Linked DNA regions of Methylobacterium currus. Each later gene encodes a partner of the first gene's protein in a complex. Links are inferred from orthologs where the notes say so. Each region holds a gene or a part of one and is shown on either strand. Other genes may lie near its edges.

Evidence for each region.
Region 2: the proteins of scpA (region 1) and meaB are in contact, whole or in part, in a crystal structure (PDB 8DPB), measured with the Methylorubrum extorquens proteins. The link is inferred for Methylobacterium currus from one-to-one orthologs. Residues at the interface, in SOR27001.1 of Methylorubrum extorquens: Glu577, Glu578, Asn579, Asp580, Gly581, Arg582, Arg583, Arg585, His596, Ala604, Ser605, Ala608, Asp609, Gly611, Phe612, Asp613, Val614, Asp615, Ile616, Gly617, Pro618, Leu619, Glu625, Arg628, Gln629, Val631, Glu632, Asn633, Asp634, Glu661; in SOR26638.1 of Methylorubrum extorquens: Arg20, Ala21, Ala24, Arg25, Thr28, Ser32, Arg33, Arg34, His37, Thr98, Gly99, Gly100, Ser101, Ile102, Leu103, Lys106, Thr107, Ala110, Ala113, Ile114, Asp115, Arg116, Ala118, Phe119, Ile120, Arg121, Pro122, Pro124.

What each region holds. Positions count from the first base shown.
Region 1 is NZ_CP028843.1:6,534,326-6,541,538, reverse strand. Bases 1,174-4,166 are described here. They hold scpA (methylmalonyl-CoA mutase), read right to left. Parts: upstream 3,763-4,166; coding sequence 1,585-3,762; downstream 1,174-1,584. Other genes in these bases: DA075_RS30045 (TetR/AcrR family transcriptional regulator), read right to left, coding at 3,929-4,166; DA075_RS30055 (M23 family metallopeptidase), read right to left, coding at 1,174-1,490. Outside these bases: more of DA075_RS30055, read right to left, coding at 1-1,173; more of DA075_RS30045, read right to left, coding at 4,167-4,606; DA075_RS30040 (O-methyltransferase), read left to right, coding at 4,605-5,315; DA075_RS37845 (hypothetical protein), read right to left, coding at 5,382-5,729; DA075_RS38680 (DUF817 family protein), read left to right, coding at 5,719-6,405; DA075_RS30030 (S1C family serine protease), read left to right, coding at 6,414-7,213. UniProt on the Escherichia coli protein: Catalyzes the interconversion of succinyl-CoA and methylmalonyl-CoA. Could be part of a pathway that converts succinate to propionate.
Region 2 is NZ_CP028843.1:6,016,357-6,023,535, reverse strand. The notes cover bases 2,346-5,304. They hold meaB (methylmalonyl Co-A mutase-associated GTPase MeaB), read left to right. Parts: upstream 2,346-3,315; coding sequence 3,316-4,293; downstream 4,294-5,304. Other genes in these bases: DA075_RS27580 (winged helix-turn-helix transcriptional regulator), read left to right, coding at 5,040-5,304; DA075_RS27585 (NAD(P)-dependent oxidoreductase), read right to left, coding at 4,296-4,904; DA075_RS27595 (alpha/beta hydrolase), read right to left, coding at 2,346-3,102. In the rest of the region: DA075_RS27610 (PhoH family protein), read left to right, coding at 1-347; DA075_RS27605 (NAD(P)-dependent oxidoreductase), read left to right, coding at 549-1,199; DA075_RS27600 (SOUL family heme-binding protein), read left to right, coding at 1,204-1,806; more of DA075_RS27595, read right to left, coding at 2,080-2,345; more of DA075_RS27580, read left to right, coding at 5,305-5,408; DA075_RS27575 (prolyl-tRNA synthetase associated domain-containing protein), read right to left, coding at 5,529-6,050; DA075_RS27570 (threo-3-hydroxy-L-aspartate ammonia-lyase), read right to left, coding at 6,047-7,003; DA075_RS27565 (enoyl-CoA hydratase), read right to left, coding at 7,005-7,179. UniProt on the Escherichia coli protein: Binds and hydrolyzes GTP. Likely functions as a G-protein chaperone that assists AdoCbl cofactor delivery to the methylmalonyl-CoA mutase (MCM) ScpA and reactivation of the enzyme during catalysis.

The DNA.
Region 1 (7,213 bases):
CCGCGGGTCGCCGCCCAGTCGACGCCGTTATGGGGCCGGTAATAGCCGAGGATCGGGTGCAGGCGGGCGCCGAAGGGCGACGAGATCCGCCCCTCGGCCACCGGGCGGCGCATCAGGAATTTCTGGCTCGAGCGGCCGTTGGGGTCGAGGTAGTCGACCTCGCTCGATCCGGGGACCCGGTAGCGGTAGAGGCCCAGGGTCTCGTCGTGGATGCGCAAGGCCACATAGAGCAGTTCCGGCCGGGCATCCTCGTCCTCGGTGAAGAACAGCTCGGCCCGGTCGCCCGGGGTGGTGCGCTGCTGCAGGTCGGTGCTTGTCGCAAGCGCCATGACCATCTCCTCGATGATCGGGCGCGGCACGCCGTTCTTGAGCGCGGTGCCGTAGAGGCTCTCGTAGAGGGTGACGCCGGCCTCGTCGTCGTCGTCCCGCGCGGTGCCCGGCCGGGGCGGGGCCACCGAGACGAAGCCGCCGCGGTCGTTGGCCGCCACGATCTCCTGGATGCCGTCCTCGCCGTAGAGGGTCACCCGGGCGATGCCGCGGCGCTCGGGGGTGTGGCCGTCGCCTTCGGGCGCGATGAGGAGGCGGACGTGCTGGCCTTCCGCCAGGTCGTCGCGCGCGTGGACGCTCAAGGCCCCCATCAGGGCGGCGAGCCGCGCCGGCTCGGCGCCGTTGCGCTTGAGGAGGTCCGCGAGGCTCTGGTCCTTGGCGAGTACGAGGTCGCGCTCCTCGACCAGCCGCGCGCCGTCCCCTCCGGTGCCGGTCTCGGCGATCGCGGTCAGGTTCTCCGGCAGGATCCGGACCTCGATGTTGCGAAAGCGCGCCTCCAGCCCGGGATCGTCCGGCAGCGCGGCCGGCCGCAGGGCGCGGGAGAGCAGGCGCTCGGCCGGGAAGGCCGGCGGCAGCGTCCCGCCGGCGAGCGCCTGGGTCTCGGCCACCAGGGCGTTCACCTCGTCGTCGGTGAGGGCCGGGGCGTCGTCCTCCAGCGCGGCCTCGGCCAGCGGGCTGCGCACCAGGGTCACGGCAGTCTCGGCCGGGTCCGAATCGCCCTCGGGGGCGGCCGGCGCCTCGACCCGGGCGCTGCGCAAGGGATCGAAGGGCGGCACCGGCACGTCGGGGGCGCGCAGCGGCAGTTCCGTGGCGATCTGCACGTAGGCGTGGACGCGGATCACCTCGCGCTCGCCGGCGCGCTCGGTCATCGGCGCCTTGAAGGCGGTCTTGGCCGCCACGATCATCTCGTCGCGCACCAGCCGGTCGCCCTTGCGGGCGACGTCGCCGGCCCCGCCCTCGCCGTGGGGCGGCAGCGCCCGCTCCGGCGGCGTCGCCACCACGCCGTCGGCAGCGGCGAGGTAGAGCGCGACACCGATCAGGCCGGCGCCGGTGATGCCGGTGAGGAGGCTGCCGGCGAGCCAGCGCAGGTTGAGGGCCTGCCGCGGCGGCCGCGACGCGGCGGCGGAGCCGGAGAGGGAAGGCGCGTCGACGAAAGCGGACAACGAATCGGGCCCTGGACTCAGGCGGAGGGGAGGGGCCGCCCTTGGCGCCGAAACCGTGACCGTTTTGAGACGCGGCCTTACTCCGCCGCGGCCCTCACTCCGCGGCGATCTTGGGCGCGTAGCCGAGCCGCGCGTTCAGCTCGTCGATCAGCGAGGCGGCGGCCTCCGCGATGACGGTGCCGGGCGGGAAGATCGCCGAGGCGCCGGCCTGACGCAGGGCCGGGAAGTCGCCCGGCGGGATCACGCCGCCGACCACGATCATCACGTCGGGCCGGCCGGCCTCGTCCAGTGCCCGCTTCAGCTCCGGCACCAGGGTCAGGTGCCCGGCGGCCAGCGACGAGACGCCGACGATGTGGACGTCGTTCTCCACCGCCTGGCGGGCCGCCTCCTCGGGGGTGGCGAAGAGCGGGCCGATATCGACGTCGAAGCCGAGATCGGCGAAGGCGGAGGCGATCACCTTCTGGCCGCGATCGTGGCCGTCCTGGCCCATCTTGGCGACGAGGATGCGGGGGCGGCGCCCATCCGCCTCCTCGAAGGCCTCGACCTGCCCGCGCACCCGCTCGACCGCCGCCGACATGCCGCCCATCTCCCGCTTGTAGACGCCCGAGATCGCCCGGATCTCGGCCCGGTGCCGGCCCCAGGCCCGCTCCAGCGCCTCCGAGATCTCGCCGACCGTGGCCTTGGCCCGCGCCGCCTCGACGGCGAGCGCGAGCAGGTTGCCGCCACTCTCTTTGCCGGTACCTTTGGCGGCCTCGGTCAGCGCCGCGAGGCGCGCCTCGACCGCCTGCCCGTCTCGCTCGGCGCGCAGGCGCTTGAGCTTGTCGATCTGGAGCGTGCGGACGTTGCCGTTGTCGACCCGCAGCAGGTCGATGGCCCGGTCGCCGTCGGGCTTGTAGCGGTTGACGCCGACGATGACCTGCTGGCCCGAATCGATCCGCGCCTGGGTGCGCGCCGCCGCCTCCTCGATGCGCAGCTTCGGGATGCCGGCCTCGATCGCCTTGGCCATGCCGCCCAGCGCCTCGACCTCGCGGATATGCGCGGAGGCCCGGGCGACGAGATCCTGCGTCAGCCGCTCGACGTAGTAGGAGCCGCCCCACGGATCGATGATCCGCGTCGTGCCGCTCTCCTGCTGGAGGAAGAGCTGGGTGTTGCGGGCGATGCGGGCCGAGAAGTCGGTGGGGAGCGCCAGCGCCTCGTCGAGCGCGTTGGTGTGCAGCGACTGGGTGCCCCCTTGCGTCGCCGCCATCGCCTCGAGGCAGGTGCGGGTGACGTTGTTGAACACGTCCTGCGCTGTCAGCGACCAGCCGCTCGTCTGCGAGTGGGTGCGCAGGGCCAGGGACTTGTCGGATTTCGGCGAGAAATCCTTCACCAGGGAGGCCCAGAGCAGGCGCGCCGCCCGCATCTTGGCCACCTCCATGAAGAAGTTCATCCCGATCGCCCAGAAGAACGACAGGCGCGGGGCGAACTTGTCGATGTCGAGCCCCGCCGACATCCCGGCGCGGATGTACTCGACGCCGTCGGCCAGCGTGTAGGCCAGCTCAAGATCCTGCGTGGCGCCAGCCTCCTGCATGTGGTAGCCGGAGATCGAGATCGAGTTGAACTTCGGCATATGGGCCGAGGTATAGGCGAAGATGTCCGAGATGATCCGCATCGACCCGGCCGGCGGGTAGATGTAGGTGTTGCGGACCATGAACTCCTTGAGGATGTCGTTCTGGATCGTGCCGGCGAGCTTCTCCGGGGCGACGCCCTGTTCCTCGGCCGCGACGATGTAGAGCGCGAGCACCGGCAGGACCGCGCCGTTCATCGTCATCGACACGGTCATCTGGTCGAGGGGGATGCCGGAGAACAGCGTCCGCATGTCGTAGATCGAATCGATCGCGACGCCCGCCATGCCGACATCGCCCGACACCCGCGGGTGATCGGAATCGTAGCCGCGGTGGGTGGCGAGGTCGAAGGCGACCGACAGCCCCTTCTGCCCGGCCGCGAGGTTGCGGCGGTAGAAGGCGTTCGAATCCTCCGCCGTGGAGAAGCCGGCATATTGCCGGATCGTCCAGGGCTGGGTCGCGTACATGGTCGGGTAGGGACCGCGCAGGAACGGCGCGATGCCCGGATAGGAGCCGGCGAGGTCCAGCCCCTCCCGGTCCTGCGGGCCGTAAGACGCCTTCACCGGGATCCCCTCGGGGGTCATCCAGGGCTCGGCGGCGGTCGCGGCGGGGCTGGCGGCCACGGCCGGCGCGAAGGCGATTTCCGAGAAATCCGGGATGCGGGTCATCGGCCTGCGGCTCTCGTTGCTGGCGTTCCTTGCCGATGACTTATAGGCGCGGGTCCCGCTGCGGCCAATGGGAGGAAGGTGGGTCCTTCACGAAACGGCCGCAGGTGCGCGACCGGCCCCCGGTCGGCCCCAGTTCGCAGACCGCCGGGACCGACACGCGCGGCGGTCACGCGGAGAGCGCGAGCAGGGTCCGGGTGATGCGCGTGACGAGCGGGTCGCCGGCCGCTTCGCCGCGGCGCCGCGCGGCGTCGGTCAGGGCGCGCGCGACGGCGCAGAGGTCGTCGGCGAGGGCGTCCGCGCGGTCCGCGGCGTCGCAACCGTGATGCGCGAGGTAGCCGGCCAGGCTCGCCGTCAGGGCGGCCTGGACCACGGTGTGATCCGCGTCGAGCGCAAGCTCGTCCTCGAGCCGGTCGAGGGTCGCGGCCAGGCGCGGGCGGCGGATGTCGCCGGCGAGGGCGGCCTCGACGATCCGGCGCAGCCCGGCGTGACGCGGCTCGCGCCGCGCCCGGATCGCCGCCTCGCCGACCGCGACGGCCAGCGCCTCGCGCAACCTCCGGCTGAGGGCGGCCACCACCGCGTCCCGGCCGTCGAAATACTGGTAGAGCGTCCCGATGCTGACCCCCGCCCGCTCGGCGATGGCGTTGGTGCTGGTCGGCCGGCCGCTTTCCAGAAGCTGAGCGGTCGCGTCCAGGATGGCGTCGACCGTGGCGCAGGCGCGGGCCTGAACCGGCCATTTCCGCTGCGGCAGCCGCAGCGTCCGGTCCCGGCGGAAAATGCGAGTGACGCCGCCGGGCGGCGTGCCGCTAGGCTCGGACCACCGTACCGCTGCCCCGGGTCCCGTCATGACGCCTGCTCTCGCACGTCCTGCCCGCTTGCGTCCGATCTTCCCCGCACCGCTCCAGTCCCTGCTCGACCGGCTCTATGCCGAGGCCGTCCAGACCGATCCCGGCCTGCGTCAGGCCGCCCGGGACCGCGGGCTGTCGCATGACGGCCAGCCGGACTTCTACGCCGCAATGGCGGAGGCGGCGATGCCGGTGACCCCGGATTTCGGGGCGCTCCTCTACATTCTGGCCCGGAGTTCGGGCGCGCGCCACGTGGTCGAGTTCGGCACATCGTTCGGTCTGTCCACGCTCTGCCTCGCCGCGGCCATGCGGGAGAATGGCGGCGGCCGGATCGTGACGACGGAATTCCTGCCTGAGAAGGCGAACCGGGCGCGGGCGCATTTCATCGAGGCCGGCCTGGACGACCTGATCGAGCTGCGCGTCGGCGACGCGCGCGAGACCCTGGCGCGCGATCTGCCGGACCCGGTGGATCTCCTGCTGCTCGATGCCGCCAAGGATGCCTACGGCGATGTCCTCCGCCTCGTCGAAAAGCGGTTTCGTCCCGGAAGCCTGGTCGTCAGCGACAGGGCGGATCTCGATGGCGACGACGGCGGCCGGGCGGCCGATTACCTCGCGACGATCCGCGACCCGGCCAATGGCTACCGCATGGCGGAGATCGTCACCTCGGCTTTGGGCCTGCGCTTCTCCCACGACCTCGCGGTGCACCTGTGAGCGCGCGCGGGCCCGTCCAGGATGGCGGGCCCGCAAGAGGCCGCGAGGTCTAAGATCGACAACGCCTCAGCGTCCTTCGTCGCCCCCCGCCACCCGGCCGCGGGCCCGCGCCCGGACCCAGTCGCGCCGCCGCTGATCCACCTTCGACTCGGCCGCCTCCCGCTCCGCCGGCACGGTGGCGTAGAAATCCGCGACCGCGGCGCCGCCATGGATGCGCTGGCCGCGGCCGGCCTCTTGGTCGCTCTCTTGCCGCAGCCGCCAGCAGCCGAGCGCCTGCCTTTCGCCGGTGCTCCGGGCGCGGGTGCAGGCCTCCGCCCGGGTGTCGCGGGGCGAGGCCGCGGCGCTGCCCGCGAGGGCGGCGAGCGCGAGAGAGCCGAGGAGGGCGAGACGGGACAGCGACGGCTTGCGGAGCATTCCGGACCTTTCGTGTGGGGAGGGGTGCAAGCCTAGAGATCCGCCCTCATGCCTGCAACCTGACCGGGTCTCCGGCCGTGACGGCGCCGGACAGCGCCGCCTCAGCGGCTTCCTGTATGCCAGCGTCGGCTCCTATCTCGCCCGGGTGTGGCGCCTGTTCGATTTCCGCTTCACCCGCCACCCGCCGCTCCGGGCCCCCGTCGTCCTGTCGCCGGCGATCGACGTCAATCTTTTCACCCAGCACGTCGTGACCGACCTGCGCCTCGGGCTGTCCGCGGCCGCCGCCGGCCTGTTCGACCCGGCGACCATCCATTTCCGGGTCTGGCGCGTCGATCGGCGCATGCCGCTGCTGCCGGGCCTGCTCCTCGTCACCCTGTTCATCGGGTTGGCCGAGACGATCGGCACGGCGACGCAGGGGTGGATCTACCCGCATCAGGCGGCAGGCTGGGCGGCGGTGTCGCCGCAGAAATTCGGCTCGTGGTTCCTCCTGATGATCATCTCCGACACGCTGGTCGCCCTGGTGAGCCGGCCGAAGGCGCTCGCCACGGCCGGCGCTACCCCAAGCGCGGCGATTGGCGCGGCCATTGACGCAGGCCCCGCCCGGCCCACTTCCCCGCCAGCGACAGCCGGTTCCCTCCCGGCACGTTCGCTTCCGGCAAGTTCCCTCTCGGAGTGACGAAGACGGTGCCCGATCGCTTCCTGCGGGTCGCCCTGACCGCCGCCCTGGTTCTGCTCGCGCTGTTCGTCGCGCAGCCCTACGTCACGAGCCTGCTGTTCTCGGCCAACGAGCCCCGGGCAGTGACGGCGCGGGGCGACCTCTCGCAGGCCGAGGCCTCGACGGTTGCCCTGTTCGAGCGCGCGGCGCCGTCCGTGGTCTACGTCTTCGCCCGGGCGCAGCAGGGCGCGGTGACGTTCGATCCCGAGACAGGCGAGCGCCGGCAGGGCGGGGGCGAGCAGACCGGCTCGGGTTTCGTCTGGGACGCGGCCGGCCACGTCGTCACCAACAACCACGTCATCCAGGGTGGCGGCGACATCCAGGTGCGCCTCTCTACCGGCGAGGTGGTGCCCGCGACCGTAGCCGGCACCGACCCGAGCTACGACCTGGCGGTCCTGAAGCTCGGGCGCGTCACCGCCGTGCCGCCGCCGATCGCCATCGGCACCTCCGGCGACCTCAAGGTCGGGCAGTTCGTCTACGCCATCGGCAACCCGTTCGGCCTCGACCACACTCTGACGACTGGTGTGGTGAGCGCGCTCAAGCGCCGCCTGCCGACCGCGGAGGGGCGGGAGCTGTCCGGCGTGATCCAGACCGACGCGGCGATCAATCCGGGCAATTCGGGCGGGCCGCTCCTCGATTCCGCCGGGCGGCTGATCGGCGTCAACACCGCGATCTTCTCGCCCTCCGGTGCCAGCGCCGGCATCGGCTTTGCCATCCCGGTCGACGTGGTCAACCGGGTGGTGCCGAACCTGATTCGCACCGGCCGCAC
Region 2 (7,179 bases), 520 kb from region 1 along the record:
GCGCCTTCGAGATCGCCGTCAAGGCCCGCGAGATCGAGGTCGTCCCCTTCGAGGTGATGCGCGGACGCACCTTCAAGAACTGCCTGGTGATCCTCGACGAGGCCCAGAACACCACCCCGGCCGAGATCAAGATGTTCCTGACCCGGATCGGCGACGACACCCAGGTCATCATCAACGGCGACGTGTCCCAGACCGACCTGCGCGAGACCTCGGGCCTGCGCACCGTGATCCATCTGGTCAAGAGCCGGATGATGCCGATCCCGATCGTCGAGTTCGGCCTGGACGACATCGTGCGCTCAGGGATCTGCGCCGAATGGGTACGGGCCTTCGAGGAGGCGCGGGTCTGAGATCGCGACGCCTGCCCGGCCGGAGGGCCGGGCAGGTCGTTTCAGGCGCGTCACTCCGATCCCGATGGCCGTAGCGTCTGGCCGCCCTCTTCCCGGGCACATCATCGCAACCCCCGAAATCTGCCCTGGCGCCAGCAACCATCGCACGCCCGAACGCTTCCTAGGGTCGACCGCCTCCTTACGCTGACCCAGGACGCATCCATGGCTCATCTCCTCGTCATCGGCGCCAGCCAGGGCATCGGCCTGGAGACCGTCAAGGCCGCGCTTGCCGCGGGGCATCGGGTGCGGGCCTTCGCCCGCTCGGCGGGCAAGATCGCGCTGTCAGACCCGAATCTCGAACGGTTTCCCGGCGACGCCCTGTCGGCTCCCGACATCGCCGGGGCGCTCGACGGGATCGATGCCGTGGTGCAGGCCCTCGGCGTGCCGTTCCGCGACCTGTTCGGGACGGTGCGGCTCTTCTCGGACGCCACCAACGTGCTGGTTCCGGCGATGGAGGCGGCGGGCGTGCGCCGGCTGGTGGCGGTGACCGGCTTCGGCACCGGCGACAGCCGCTCGGCGATCGGTCCGCTGCAACGGCTGCCGTTCCGCCTCGTCTTCGGCCGTGCCTATGACGACAAGGATGCGCAGGAAATGCGCATCCGCCGCAGCACCCTCGACTGGACCTTCGTCCGCCCCGGCGTGCTCACCGGCGGGCCTGCGACCGGGCGCTACCAGGTGCTCGACCGGCCGTCCTCCTGGAAGAATGGGCTGATCGCCCGGGCGGACGTGGCGCAGTTCATCACCCGGGAGATCGAGAGCGGCGAGCATGTCCGGCGCGCCGTCGTGCTGATCAGCCACCCGCTCCCGGTCTGATCCCATGGACAAGATCCTCTACTATGCCGTCACGCTGATCGAATCGGTCCTCGGCGTGTTCGGCATCCGGTCGTTCTACGATCAGCCCCGCTACGCGGTGGTCGAGACGCTCGACCGCGGCGTCGAGATCCGCGCCTATGAAGGGCGTGTGGCGGTCGAGACCGACGCGCGCGGCCAGGGCGACGGCGAGGCGTTCGGGCGCCTCTTTCGCTACATCACCGGGGCGAACCAGGCTGGCGACCGCATCGCCATGACGGCACCCGTGGAGGCCGGCGGCCAGCGCATCGCCATGACGGTGCCGGTGGAGCAGGGGACCGGCGGGACGATGCGGTTCTTCCTGCCGCACGCCGTCGCGGCGGCCGGCGCGCCGGAGCCGACCGAGCCCGGCGTGCGGCTCGTCCAGGTGCCGCCGGAGCGGATCGCGGCCCTGCGCTTCTCCGGCCGCATCACGCCAGAGATCCGGGCCGAGCAGGAGAGGATCCTGACCGAGGTGCTGCGCAAGGCGGGACGGAGCCCGGCGGCGGCGCCGTTCTTCATGGGCTATGACCCGCCCTTCGCGCTTCCATTTCTGCGGCGCAACGAGGTGGCGGCGCGGTTGGGGTCGTGATCGTTCGATATTGACGTGCGATGACGTTCAAAAGGATAGCGCGTCCCCATCTCCCGTGTGGGAGAGGGGTCAGGAGTGAGGGTGGCTCGACGTCCGGACAAGGCTGGAAATGTCGAGCTGCGCAGCGCGACGCTCAGCGGATTATCCTGGACCGGAGACACCCTGCTCGATCTCCGATCGCCCCCGACTCCTTTTCCATATGGGAGAAGGGATCCCGCGCTTTTGTATTTTTAGTTTACTGCAAAGGAAGCGGAGAAAGCCATCGGCGGCCGCTCATCGCCCGTCTGCCCGCGCCACCGCCCGCTTGATGACCTGCTGCACCTCGACATTCGACAGGAAGAGGTCGTGGTTGATGAGGCCGCTGCCATAGTCCGAGGCGTCGGCGACGCGCACGCCGAGCGCCTCCAACCGGCTGCGATCCGCCGCGCCCGCCCGCACCACGCCGCCCGCGATGGTGCTCGAGAGTTCCAGCGCCCGGTCGTTGGTCGAGGAGATGACGGTGATCTTCTGCGCTGCGGTGCCGAGACGCTCGATGCCGTTGGTGAACAGGTCGATGTCGATGTCCGGCGCGGCGAGCACGATGGCGCCGATCCGGTCGAGGGCCGCCTCGCCGGCATCGGCCCGCAGCATGCGCAGGGTCTCGAGGGTGAGGAGAGTGCCCATCGAATGGGCGACGAGGTGGATGCGCCCGCCCTGGGCGGTCGCGAGCGCCCGCAGCAGGTCCTCGAAGGCGTCGCGCGACCACAAAGCGCTCTCGCGGTCGTAGCCGTAATCGAAGGTCTTGCCCGCCGAGGGCCAGGTGAACAGGCCGGAGACGCCGCGGAAGCGGATCCCGTCGGAGAGCTGCGCCGCGCTCACCGCCGCGGTCTCGAACGACTCGCGGTAGCCGTGGACGTAGAGCAGCACGTCGCGGCCAAGCGCGGCTTCCGCGAAGGCGGTGGCGGCCTCGGGGCCGGTCACCACCCGCGGCGCCGAGGCGATGCGCCAGTCGCCGGTCACCACCGACGAAACCTTGCCGATCAGCGAGCGGTCGGGCGCGGCGAGGCGCACGGTCGCGAAGGCGAGGCCGCGGCCGCGCTGGTCGGTGAAGTAGGGCGGGCGGCCGGCGGGATCGGCGGGGCGGCGGGTGGTGGCGACGAGGAGCACCGGGCTGACGTCGAGGGCCGATTGCTTCTCCGGGCCCGCCGAGTCGCCGATCAGGCCGCCGCCGAGGCAGCCGCCCAGCGACAGGCTGGCGAGGGCGGAGAGGCCGAGGCGGGCCAGGCCCCGGCGCGTCGGCGCGGCGTTCGCTGTCATGTCGTCCCACTCGTCACCGGCGCGGCCGGCTGTCGCCTGCGCATTCAGGCCGGTGATGCGGCATGATCGTGGCCGTGGCGCGTCGTGCCACGGCACAATGGCGCGTCGCCCCCGGGCAAAGCCCCGGCTGTTGCCCGAAGGTCACGCGTCTTCCGCCCTTCGTCCACAGCCGGGGCCCTCGACGGACGGGCGACGAGCCGGCAGAACGCTGTCATGACCGTTCCGGCCCCCGACCTCGCCCAGCTCCTGTCCGGTAACCGCGCCGCCCTCGCCCGCGCCATCACGCTGGTGGAGTCGAAGCGGGCCGACCATCGAAGCGCCGCCCGCGAACTCCTCGACGCCGCCTTGCCGCATGCCGGGAAGGCGGTGCGGGTCGGCATCACCGGCGTGCCGGGGGTGGGGAAATCCACCACCATCGACGCGCTGGGCGCGAGCCTGACGGCGCGGGGCCACAAGGTCGCGGTGCTGGCGGTCGATCCGAGTTCGTCGCGCACCGGCGGCTCGATCCTCGGCGACAAGACCCGGATGGCGCGGCTCGCCGTCGATCCGAACGCCTTCATCCGGCCCTCGCCCTCCTCCGGCACCCTCGGGGGCGTCGCCGCCAAGACCCGCGAGACGATGCTCCTGTGCGAGGCCGCCGGCTTCGACGTGGTGCTGGTGGAGACGGTGGGGGTCGGCCAGTCCGAGACCGCGGTCGCGGACCTCACCGACTTCTTTCTGGTGCTGATGCTGCCCGGCGCCGGCGACGAGCTGCAGGGCATCAAGAAGGGCATCCTCGAACTCGCCGACATGATCGCCGTCAACAAGGCCGACGGCGAGGAGGGGATGCGCCGCGCCATGGCCGCCGCCGCCGAGTACCGGGCGGCGCTGCACATCCTGACCCCGGCGAGCGCCACCTGGGCGCCGCCGGTGACGACGATCTCGGGCCTCTCCGGCCAGGGGCTCGACGCCCTGTGGGATTCTGTGCTCGACCACCGCCGGAAGCTCACCGCGACCGGCGAGATCGCCGCCAAGCGCCGCGAGCAGGACGTGAAATGGATGTGGGCCCTCGTCCACGAGCGGCTGCACCAGCGCCTCACCGGCAGCGCCGAGGTGCGCCGGCGGACGGCGGAGGCCGAGCGGATGGTGGCGGCGGGCGAGCGCTCGCCCGCCGCCGGTGCCGACCTGATCGCCGAGACGGTCGGCCTGTAGCGTCAGTAGCCGACGGTGAAGCGTCGGCGGAGATGGGCGGGCCGCTCGATCTCGTCGACGAGGGCGACGGCGTAGTCCTCGTAGGTAATGCGGCTGCCGCCCTCGCCGACGAGCAGCTGGTCGCCGCCGAGGCGGAACCGGCCGGTACGCTCGCCCGGCTCGATCAGGGCCGAGGGCGACAGGAAGCTCCAGTCGAGGTCGCTGACGGCGCGCAGGGCATCGAGGAAGGCCACGCCCCTCGTCGCCTCCTCGCGATAGGCGTCGGGGAAATCGGGCTGGTCGATCAGCCGCCGGCCCGGTGCGACCTCGAGCGAGCCGGCGCCGCCGACCACGAGGTAGCGCGTGACACCCGATTCCCGCACCGCACCGATCAATGCCGCGGGGTCGCAGAGGCCGAAGCGCACCGCGCTGACCACCGCGTCGTGACCGGCGAGCAGGCGGGCGAGCCCGGCCGGATCGCCCGCATCCCCGGCGACCGGCTCGACCAGCGGCGAGGCGGCCGGCGCGGGATGGCGGGCGATGGCGGTGACGCGGTGGCCCCGCGCGACCAGTTCGTTGACGAGGCGCGAGCCGACGTTCCCGGTCGCGCCGATGACGGCAACCTTGGCCATGAGACTCTCTTGGTTTGGTTTGGCGATCTGGTCTATATTCGAGACCGAGGACAGAGCTAGACCGCCGCGACGGGGTGCGCAAGACGTCACCGGCTCGGGACCAGGTCAGCGCGCAATGACCATCGGAGAAAACCTTTGCTCGACGGGAAGAAGCGGGCTGTGACCTTGGGGCATCCTTGCCCGATCCGCGACGTCCTCGACCGGATCGGCGACCAGTGGAGCCTGCTGGTGCTGGCGACGCTGGAGCCGGGCGTGAAGCGCTTCAGTCAGATCGAGCGCGAGATCGGCGACATCTCGAAGCAGATGCTGTCGAAGACCCTGCGTCGCCTCGAGCAGGATGGTTTCGTGCTACGCGAGGTCCATGCGGAGGTGCCTCCACGGGTCGAGTATCGGCTGACCCCCCTCGGCCACTCGTTCCTCGACCCGATGCGGGCGCTGATCCGGTGGGCGGACGAGAACCACGCCGCGATCACGGCGGCGCGGCAGGAGGCGGGGGCGGCGTGACGGCACCCTGCGCAGCGAGACCCCGGCTCGGCGGGCTGGCTCTTACCCAGGACGCCGCCTGCCACGCGGCCTTCCTCCGAGCCCGGGGGAACGGGGTTCGCGGAGCGTGATCCGGAGCGCCTACGCGGCTTCGTCCGCCGGCTCCGGCAGCACCATCACCCGTGGCGTGTGCCCCGTCGCCTCCAGGAAGCGGATCAGGTCACCCGGCGCCACTGCCGTGGTGGCGCCGTTGTGGAGCGGGTGGAAGTTGACCGGGTCGTGCGCCATCAGCCCGGCATCGAGGATCACCGCGACCGTGCCGTCGCGGTCGTTGATGAGGCCGAAGGGCGTCACCGAGCCGGGGCGCACGCCGAGCCGCTCGTAGAGCAGCTCGGCCGAGCCGAAGGACAGGCGGCCGGTGGCGCCGAGCGGCCCGTGCAGGCGCTTGAGGTCGATCCGCGCCTCGGCCTCCGCGACGACCAGGAACAGCCGGCCGCGCTTGTCCTTGAGGAAGAGGTTCTTCGAGTGGCCGCCCGGCATCGCCGCCTTGAGGTCGCGGGATTCCGCAACCGTGTGCACGGGGACGTGCTCCACGGTGGCGTGAGCCACGCCGAGATCGTCCAGGAAGGCGAACAGCTCCTCCGGCGTCGTCACCCCGCTCATGCCGCGAGATGCCGGGCGAGCGCCGCCGGGTCGACGTTGCCGCCCGACAGGATCACGCCGACGCGCTTGCCCTTGACGGGGACTGCGCCCTCGAAGGCGGCGGCGGCGGCGAGGCAGCCGGTCGGCTCGACCACGAGCTTCATCCGCTCGACGAAGAAGCGCATCGCTGCGACGAGCTGCGCGTCGGTGGCGGTGACGATGCCGGCCGCGTCGCGCCGGATGATCGGAAAGGTGTGCTGGCCCAGATGCGTGGTGAGCGCCCCGTCGGCGATCGAGACCGGGACAGGGATGCGCACCACCTCGCCCTTGGCGAGCGATTGCTGGCCGTCATTGCCGGCCTCCGGCTCGACGCCCCAGATCTCGACCCCCGGCGACAGGGCCTTGGCCGAGAGGCACGAGCCGGCGAGGAGCCCGCCGCCGCCGAGGCAGACGAGCAGCAGGTCGAGGGGGCCGACCTCCTCGATCAGCTCCTTCACCGCGGTGCCCTGGCCGGCGATCACGTCCGGATGGTCGTAGGGCGGGATCACCGAGAGGCCGCGCGCCTCGGCGAGGCTGCGGCTCACCGCCTCGCGGTCCTCCTCGTAGCGGTCGTAGGTGACGATCTCGGCGCCGTAGCCGCGGGTCGCCGCGACCTTGATGGCGGGCGCGTCGTGCGGCATCACGATCACGGTCGGCACGCCCTGGAGCGCGCCCGCATAGGCGATCGCCTGGGCGTGGTTGCCGGACGAGAAGGCGAGCACCCCGCGCGCCCGCTGCTCGGGCGAGAGCGCCGCGATGGCGTTACAGGCACCCCGGAACTTGAAGGCGCCGGCCCGCTGCAGCGGCTCGGCCTTGAAGAACAGGCTCGCGCCCGTCCGCGCATCGGCGGTGCGGGAGGTGAGCACAGGAGTGCGGTGGGCGATGCCGGCGATCCGTCCGGCCGCGGCCTCGACGTCGGCGAAAGTGACGCTCATCTCAGCGGTTCTCGAAGTTGGGCTTACGCTTCTCGACGAAGGCCTTCATGCCTTCCTTCTGGTCGTGGGTGGCGAAGAGCCCGTAGAACACCCGGCGCTCGTAGCGGATGCCCTCGGTCAGGGTGGTCTCGAAGGCCCGGTCGACGCTCTCCTTGGCCACCATCACGGAGGGCAGC